One region of the Ihubacter massiliensis genome, then DNA from elsewhere that is predicted to be linked to it. Evidence: riboswitches for the same ligand, from Rfam matches in the RefSeq annotation. Region 1 holds a riboswitch; the other holds the start of a gene.
The links. Region 1 has a riboswitch for ZMP and ZTP ahead of pflB (formate C-acetyltransferase). Riboswitches for the same ligand answer to the same signal wherever they lie in the genome.
Positions count from the first base shown of each region.

Region 2: it holds a riboswitch for ZMP and ZTP, as region 1 does, so the genes downstream of both, NIA71_RS10240 (formate--tetrahydrofolate ligase) here and pflB (formate C-acetyltransferase) in region 1, are expected to answer to the same signal.

Region 1 is NZ_JAMXVH010000001.1:673,298-677,159, reverse strand. It holds gene pflB (formate C-acetyltransferase) at 1-2,120, opposite strand, end outside; ZMP/ZTP riboswitch at 2,178-2,259, opposite strand; gene NIA71_RS03025 (GGDEF and EAL domain-containing protein) at 2,338-3,862, opposite strand, start outside.
Region 2 is NZ_JAMXVH010000001.1:2,204,943-2,208,804, reverse strand. It holds gene ylqF (ribosome biogenesis GTPase YlqF) at 280-1,125, shown strand; gene NIA71_RS10245 (ribonuclease HII) at 1,118-1,783, shown strand; ZMP/ZTP riboswitch at 1,817-1,901, shown strand; gene NIA71_RS10240 (formate--tetrahydrofolate ligase) at 2,016-3,692, shown strand.

The DNA.
Region 1 (3,862 bases):
TCCGGATGCTCCATTGCTTTTTTCAAAAGCTCTTTTCGCATCACATTCACGTTGAGATGATGAGCTCCCTGGCAGAAGTAACCGTCCAGCAGCGACACTAAATTGTATTCCTGCTGTGGCGCATCCTTGCCCAGTGCTTCCGGGACAATGGAGAAGGTATTGGAAACGCCGTCCTGGCATACGGTGCGATATGGAATCTTTGCAACGGTATTGAGCGAAGCCACTGCACCGTTCACATCTCTTCCGTGCATCGGGTTTGCTCCCGGCGCCAGCGGTTCTCCATATTTTCTGCCGTCCGGTGTGTTCCCGGTCTTTTTCCCATACATGACATTGGAAGTGATGGTCAATGCTGACAGCGTATGTCTGGCATCTCTGTACATCGGATGCTTTTTCAGCTCTGCGGAAAAATGCTTAACAATTTCAATGGCAATATCGTCGACTGCATCGTCGTCATTTCCGTATTTGGGGAAATCCCCTTCTACTTCAAAATCAACGGCAACGCCCTGTTCATTGCGAACCGGGCGGACTTTTGCAAATTTAATCGCAGAAAGCGAATCCGCTGCACAGGAAAGTCCTGCGATGCCGAAAGCCGTCAGCCTTTCAACGTGGGTATCATGCAGGGCCATCTGGCTTGCTTCATAGGCGTATTTATCATGCATATAATGGATCACATTCATAGTATCCACATAGAGCTCGGCAACATAAGCAAGTACTTTCTTATAGCTGAGCATAACTTCGTTGAAATCCAAAACATCGTCGTATTCAAGAGGCTTGATTTTGGGGATGACCAGATCGCCCGTCAGCTCGTCCACGCCGCCGTTGATGGCATAGAGCAGGGATTTGATCACATTGGCCCGGGCGCCGAAAAACTGCATCTGCTTGCCCACGCTCATGGCGGAAACGCAGCAGGAAATGGCATAATCGTCGCCGTAAACAGGGCGCATCACGTCATCGTTTTCATACTGGATGGAATCGGTCTCAATACTCATCTTGGTACAGTAGCGCTTGAAATTTTCCGGAAGATTCTGGCTCCAGAGCACGGTCAGATTGGGCTCCGGCGCTGTACCGAGGTTTTTCAGGGTATGGAGATAACGGAAGGAGTTTTTCGTAACCAGCGTTGTTCCCTTTACGCTCATACCTCCGATGGCTTCCGTTACCCAGGTAGGATCGCCTCCAAAGAGTTCGTTGTATTCGGGGGTTCTCAGATGGCGCACCAAGCGCAGCTTAATGACAAACTGATCGATCAATTCCTGGGCTTCTTTTTCCGTCAGCGTCCCCCGCTCCAGATCGCGCTGGATATAGATATCCAGGAAGGTGGACGTTCTTCCCAAAGAAGTGGCCGCTCCGTTGTTCTCCTTAACACCGGCCAGGTATCCCAGGTACACAAACTGTACGGCCTCACGAGCGTCGGCCGCAGGCTGGCTCAGGTCGATTCCATACTTTGCAGCCATGGCCTTAACTTCTTTCAGTGCGCGCACCTGCTCGCGGAGCTCTTCCCGGATACGGATCAGCTCATCGGTCATCGGACCGTCGGCCATCTCAATATCCTGCTGTTTCTGCTCGATCAGATAATCGATGCCGTAGAGCGCAATTCTCCTGTAATCGCCGATGATCCGGCCTCTTCCATAGGCATCGGGAAGGCCGGTCAAAAGGCCGTTATGTCTTGCAACCTTGGTTCGATTGGGATAAGCATCGAACACACCTTCATTGTGGGTTTTACGGAATTCATGAAAACGCCGTTTGATTTCCGGATTCATTTCATATCCGTACTGCTCCAGGGCGGATTCAGCCATACGGATACCGCCGTAGAGGTTGATCATGCGTTTGAGAGGAGCATCTGTCTGAAGTCCTACGATCACTTCGTTTTCCTGATCAATGTATCCCGGCTTAAAGTTATCGATACCGGAAACTACGTCAGTTTCTACATCATAAATACCATGTTCGATCTCTTCCAGCAACAGCTCTTTGCATCTGTTCCAGACTTTTTCCGTTCGTGCGGTGGGTCCTTCCAAAAAAGAGTCGTCGCCGCTGTAGGGCGTTACGTTTTTTTGAATAAAATTCCTTACATCGATCACGTGTCTCCAGTTTCCGCTATTAAATCCTTCCCATTCTTTGCGCATGTTATCTTTCCCTCCATATAATCGATCAAAATAGAAAAAGCCGCACCATCCGGGCTTTTTCTTAGCCCAGACGGTCGGCTTTAGTTCACGATCATACTCCATGTGGTTTTTTCCACTTCCGTCAGTCATATGACTTTTTGAATATACTATATCTTGGGGGTTATTGTCAAGAAATTTTATGTGAATATTGTTCAAAATTTCCTACGGCTGCGGCTGCTCAAAGTTTTCTGAGCCAAGCAAACGCTTCATCTTCGGCCATTGGTTTGGCAAACAGGAATCCTTGGATCAAATCAATTCCGCATTGGCTGACAAAGCGTTCTTGTTCCTCTGTCTCTACGCCTTCCGCTAATACCTGCATCCCCATTTCGTGGAAAATTCTTGTAATACTTCTGACCATCATCGCGGACTTTTTACTATTCATGGCAGCCCAAATCAGGCTTTTATCCAATTTTACCGTATCCAGAGGCATGGTCATAACAGATACAATATTGGAATAGCCTGTCCCGAAATCATCCAGCTCCATGCGTACACCTTTTTTCTGCATACGCTCTGCGAACTCACTGACGCATTTAGTGTTTTCCAGCAAAATGCTTTCGGTTATCTCTATTTTGATCTTGTTAAAAGGAGTACCGCTGCTGGTTATAATTCCCTCCACCCGGTCCGCCAAATCTATCTGTGAGAACATATGCCCGGAAAAATTCACATGGACCCCTTCAAAATTAGGGTTTACTTCTGATATTCGATTGATGAACCGGCATGTCTTTTGTAAAACCTGATAGGTGATATCGACAATGATCCCCGTATCCTCTGCAATGGGAATAAATTCGTTGGGATACAAAGGACCAAGAGGCGAATTGGGAATTCGCAAGAGGGATTCGGCAACCACATATTGTCCGGTATGATTCGATATGATCGGCTGATAAAAAACAGAAAAGGTGTTTGCTTCCAGGTTTTTCTCTAAAATAGTGATAATCTGTGATCGCCTGCGCACTGCTTTCAGCATCTCCTGACCGCAGTAATACGCGCCTGCCCGCTTGCTGTCTTTTGCCTTGGCTACTGCATATTCAATGCCATTGATTAAATCTTCGACAACCTTTGCGCTTTGAGGATAGCGTACGATACCGATGGCTGCCGGAATGACACAGCTGTTTTCGTCTACTGACCAGGGTTCCTGCATACGGGCGGTCAGGCTCTCTACAATCTTTTTTATGTCTTGATCGCTTGTCCCTTGACAGAGCAGAGCAAATTCATCTCCTCCGTAACGATATAAACAATGCGGTTGCGCTCTTTTAATTAAAAAGTTTCCAATTTCACGTAGAAATCGATCCCCTGTATGCTGGCCGTATGTATCGTTGACGCGGCGAAAGTCCCTCAGCGAGAGTACAATGAGGGTAAAATTTCGCGATTTTCTCGTCTGCAATTCCAGCATTTTGAGGAATTCCTGCCTGTTGGGCAATCCGGTTAAATAATCGGTGGAATTCTGTTTGTTCTGCAAATACAAATAGATGATCAGCAGCGCGCAGGTGGCGGCGGATCCGGACAAAATGACGGTGGGATAAAGCTGCTGAACAATGATGACCAGCACTGCGATAATGGGAAAGGTGGCCAGAATTTTTCTAATAATGGGGTCCACCTGTTTTCTTCTGACAAAAGCGACGGTGATCGCTGCCAGGCAGTAAATGTAGAAGATCAGGTAAGTGGTTATGATCAGGGGTCCCTGGAAATATGCGCCGGATGCGTCG
Region 2 (3,862 bases), 1.5 Mb from region 1:
CAAATCATCGTGATCCGTGCCTGGCAGCCTTCCCAGCGATGATTTTAGGCCTTTTTTTCTGCTAATCCACCTAAAAACAGCAGGAAACTATCGCTTTTTAAGCTTTTTGTCTTTCGTCACGATGAAAAATCATCGTAAAGTTAGGCCAAAACGAGTTCTAGCGATAATTTTGCTTTTCGGCCTTTATGAATCCGGGCCCGAAGGGTCCGCTCCCTGCATTGTAATTCCGCCCAATCCCTGCTATAATAAAGTACACTGAAAAAACGAGAGGAACAACCTATGATGGAACATATAAACTGGTATCCGGGACACATGAAAAAGACCCGGGAGCTGATCCAGGAAAATCTGAAGCTGGTGGATGCGGTGGTGGAAGTGATCGATGCACGCATCCCGGTTTCCAGCAGAAATCCCATTATCGACGAACTGGTGAGAAATAAGAAGCGCATCATCATTCTCAACAAGAGCGATCTGTCGGACAGCGAGGCCAATCAGGAATGGGAGCAATACTTTCGGAAAAGAGGCAGTCAGGTCCTGACGATGAACTGTATGAAGGGCGGTGGGGCGGCACAGCTTTTAAAGCTGCTGTCCCGGCTGCAGGATGAGAAAAACGCCGGCCAGGTCAGGCAGCGGCCGTACCGGCTGATGATCGTGGGCGTGCCCAATGTGGGCAAGTCGTCTCTCATCAATCGTTTGACCGGAAAAAAGAGCGCCCAGACAGGGGACAGGCCGGGGGTGACCAAAGGCAAGCAATGGCTCAACCTTCCGGGCAATATGCAGCTTTTGGATACGCCAGGGATCCTCTGGCCCAAGTTTGAGGATCCGAAAGCAGGCCTTAATCTGGCTTTCTGCGGTTCGATCAAGGACGAAATCCTCGATGTGGCTACCCTGGCCCTGGAGCTGATTGCCGTCCTTCAAAACGGCTATGCGGAACTTCTGGCACAGCGCTACAAGCTGGACGGAGTAGAAGAGACCCCGATTCAGACCATGGAAGCGATAGCGCTCAAACGGGGCTGCATTCTCCCTGGGAAAAAGATCGATTACGAACGAATCGCCAAAGTGGTGCTGGATGAGTTTCGCGCAGGAACGATCGGAAAGATCACATTGGAAAGGGTACCCCATGAATAAGCAGGAAAAAGAGATGCTTTTGGCCCGGCGGCTTGTGGAAATGAAGCAGTTTGACAAGGAGCTATGCGGAAAAGACGTGATGTTTATCGCTGGCGTGGACGAAGTGGGCAGAGGGCCCCTGGCCGGTCCGGTGGTGGCGGCCTGTGTGGTGCTCCCGGAGGATTTTGATGTGCCGGGTATCGACGATTCCAAAAAGTTGACGGAAAAAAAGCGGGAAGCCTTGTATCCTCTGATTAAAGAAAAAGCTCTGGCCTATGGAATCGGTATGGCGGATCATATGCGGATCGATGAGATCAATATTCTTGAGGCCACAAAGGAAGCGATGATTCAGGCGGTGGAGGAGGCCTCCCGTATGCTGAAAGAGAGGGCGGGGGCCGGGATTGAGCATATCCTTTTTGATGCCATGATCATCAAGTCCATTCCAATTCCCCAAACCTCCGTCATAAAAGGAGACAGTAAGAGCTTGTCCATTGCAGCGGCCTCGGTTTTGGCCAAGGTCACTCGGGACCGGATGATGGTGGAAATGGCGCAGCGTTACCCGGGATACAGTTTTGAAAAAAATAAAGGTTACGGAACAAAAGCCCATTATGAAGGCTTGCGGCAGCAAGGCCCGTGCCCGATCCACAGGCGGACGTTTTTAAAAAACTTCTTAAAATAAAGCTTGATTCTCCATAAGGGAGATGCTATTATTTATTTGTTATACGACTGACGGAACAAGTGGAATGGACCACGTGGAGTATAATGTATATGATGAGCCGACCGTCTGGGCATTTGTCCGGATTGCCAGGCTCTTTTTGCGTATATGGAGAGCTTCTGTGCCATTGAAAAAGGCAAGAGAATCGGCCCCAGTTATAACTGTTTGTAAACGTTGATTGAAAAGGAGAAATGAAATGGAAATCAAAAGTGATATTCAGATCGCTCAGGAAACAGAGATGAAAAACATCAAAGAGATTGCAGATGCTGCCGGTCTTGACCAGAAGTACATTGAGCTGTATGGAAACTATAAAGCCAAGGTAGACTATAATTTGCTGGAGGAAAAAAAGGATGGCCCAGACGGCAAGGTGATCTTGGTGACCGCCATTTCTCCCACACCGGCCGGCGAAGGTAAGACGACGACAACCGTCGGCCTTGCCGATGCGCTGAAGAAGATTGACAAGAAGGTGTTGGTGGCGCTGAGAGAGCCGTCTCTGGGCCCGGTATTCGGCGTAAAAGGCGGAGCTGCGGGCGGCGGATACGCGCAAGTGGTTCCCATGGAGGACATCAATCTCCATTTTACCGGAGATATGCACGCCATCGGCGCTGCAAATAACCTTTTGGCCGCAATGCTGGACAACCATATTCAGCAGGGAAATTCGCTGGGAATTGACCCAAGGAAGATCACCTGGAAACGGTGCGTGGACATGAACGACCGTCAGCTGCGTTTTGTGGTGGACGGCTTGGGCGGAAAAGCCAACGGAACGCCACGGGAGGACGGCTTCGACATCACCGTTGCCAGCGAAATCATGGCTATTCTCTGCCTTTCCAGCGATATTGAAGACTTGAAGAACCGAGTGGCCAACATTATTGTCGGCTATACATATGACGACCAGCCGGTAACAGCCGGACAGTTGAAGGCCCAGGGAGCATTGGCAGCTCTTTTAAAGGATGCCCTCAAGCCCAATCTGGTACAGACTTTGGAGCATACTCCGGCCTTTATCCACGGCGGTCCTTTTGCCAATATCGCCCACGGCTGCAACTCGATCATGGCTACCCGCATGGCGATGAAGATGGCGGACTACGTGGTAACGGAAGCCGGATTCGGGGCTGATCTGGGCGCGGAAAAGTTCCTGGATATTAAATGCCGCATGGCGGGCATTAAACCATCGGCAGTTGTGGTAGTAGCTACGGTACGGGCATTAAAACATCACGGCGGCGTAGCCAAGGGCGATCTGGGACAGGAAAATCTGGACGCCTTGGAAAAAGGCCTGCCCAATCTTCTCCAGCATGTGGAAAACATCACCCAGGTCTACGGACTTCCGGCTGTTGTGGCGATCAACCGATTCCCGACGGACACTGAAGCTGAATTAAAGCTGGTGGAAGCCAAATGCAAAGAGCTGGGCGTTCATGTAGCTCTCAGCGAAGTGTGGGGAAAAGGCGGCGAAGGCGGTATTGCTCTGGCAAAAGAGGTAGTGCGTCTCTGCGATGAACCGAACACGTTCAGCCAATCCTATCAGCTTGACCTGTCCATTGAAGAAAAGATTCGTGCCATCGCCACTAAGATTTATCGGGCCGATGACATCAATATTCTTCCGGCTGCCAGAAAACAGATGGACCAGCTGGAGAAGCTGGGCTTTGGAAACCTGCCCATCTGCGTTGCCAAAACTCAGTACAGTTTTTCTGATGATCCCGCCTTGCTGGGAGCACCAAGAGGCTTTACACTGACCGTGCGCAATTTGAAAGTATCTGCGGGAGCAGGATTTATTGTGGCGCTGACCGGGGATATTATGACAATGCCGGGGCTGCCCAAAGTTCCTGCTGCGGAGAAGATCGATGTGGATAAGAGCGGAAAGATCACCGGTTTGTTCTAAGACGTTTTTTGGAAGACCCCAGGGCGGGAGCATATTGCTTCAGCCCTGGGGTCTTGTTATATAGCGGGTGGGAATGACCAATTTCCAGGCAGCTCCGGAAAAACTTTTGTGAAAATCCGCACATTTTTCGTAAAGTTGTGGGTTTGAGGGGCTTCGTCCTGAGAAAAAGA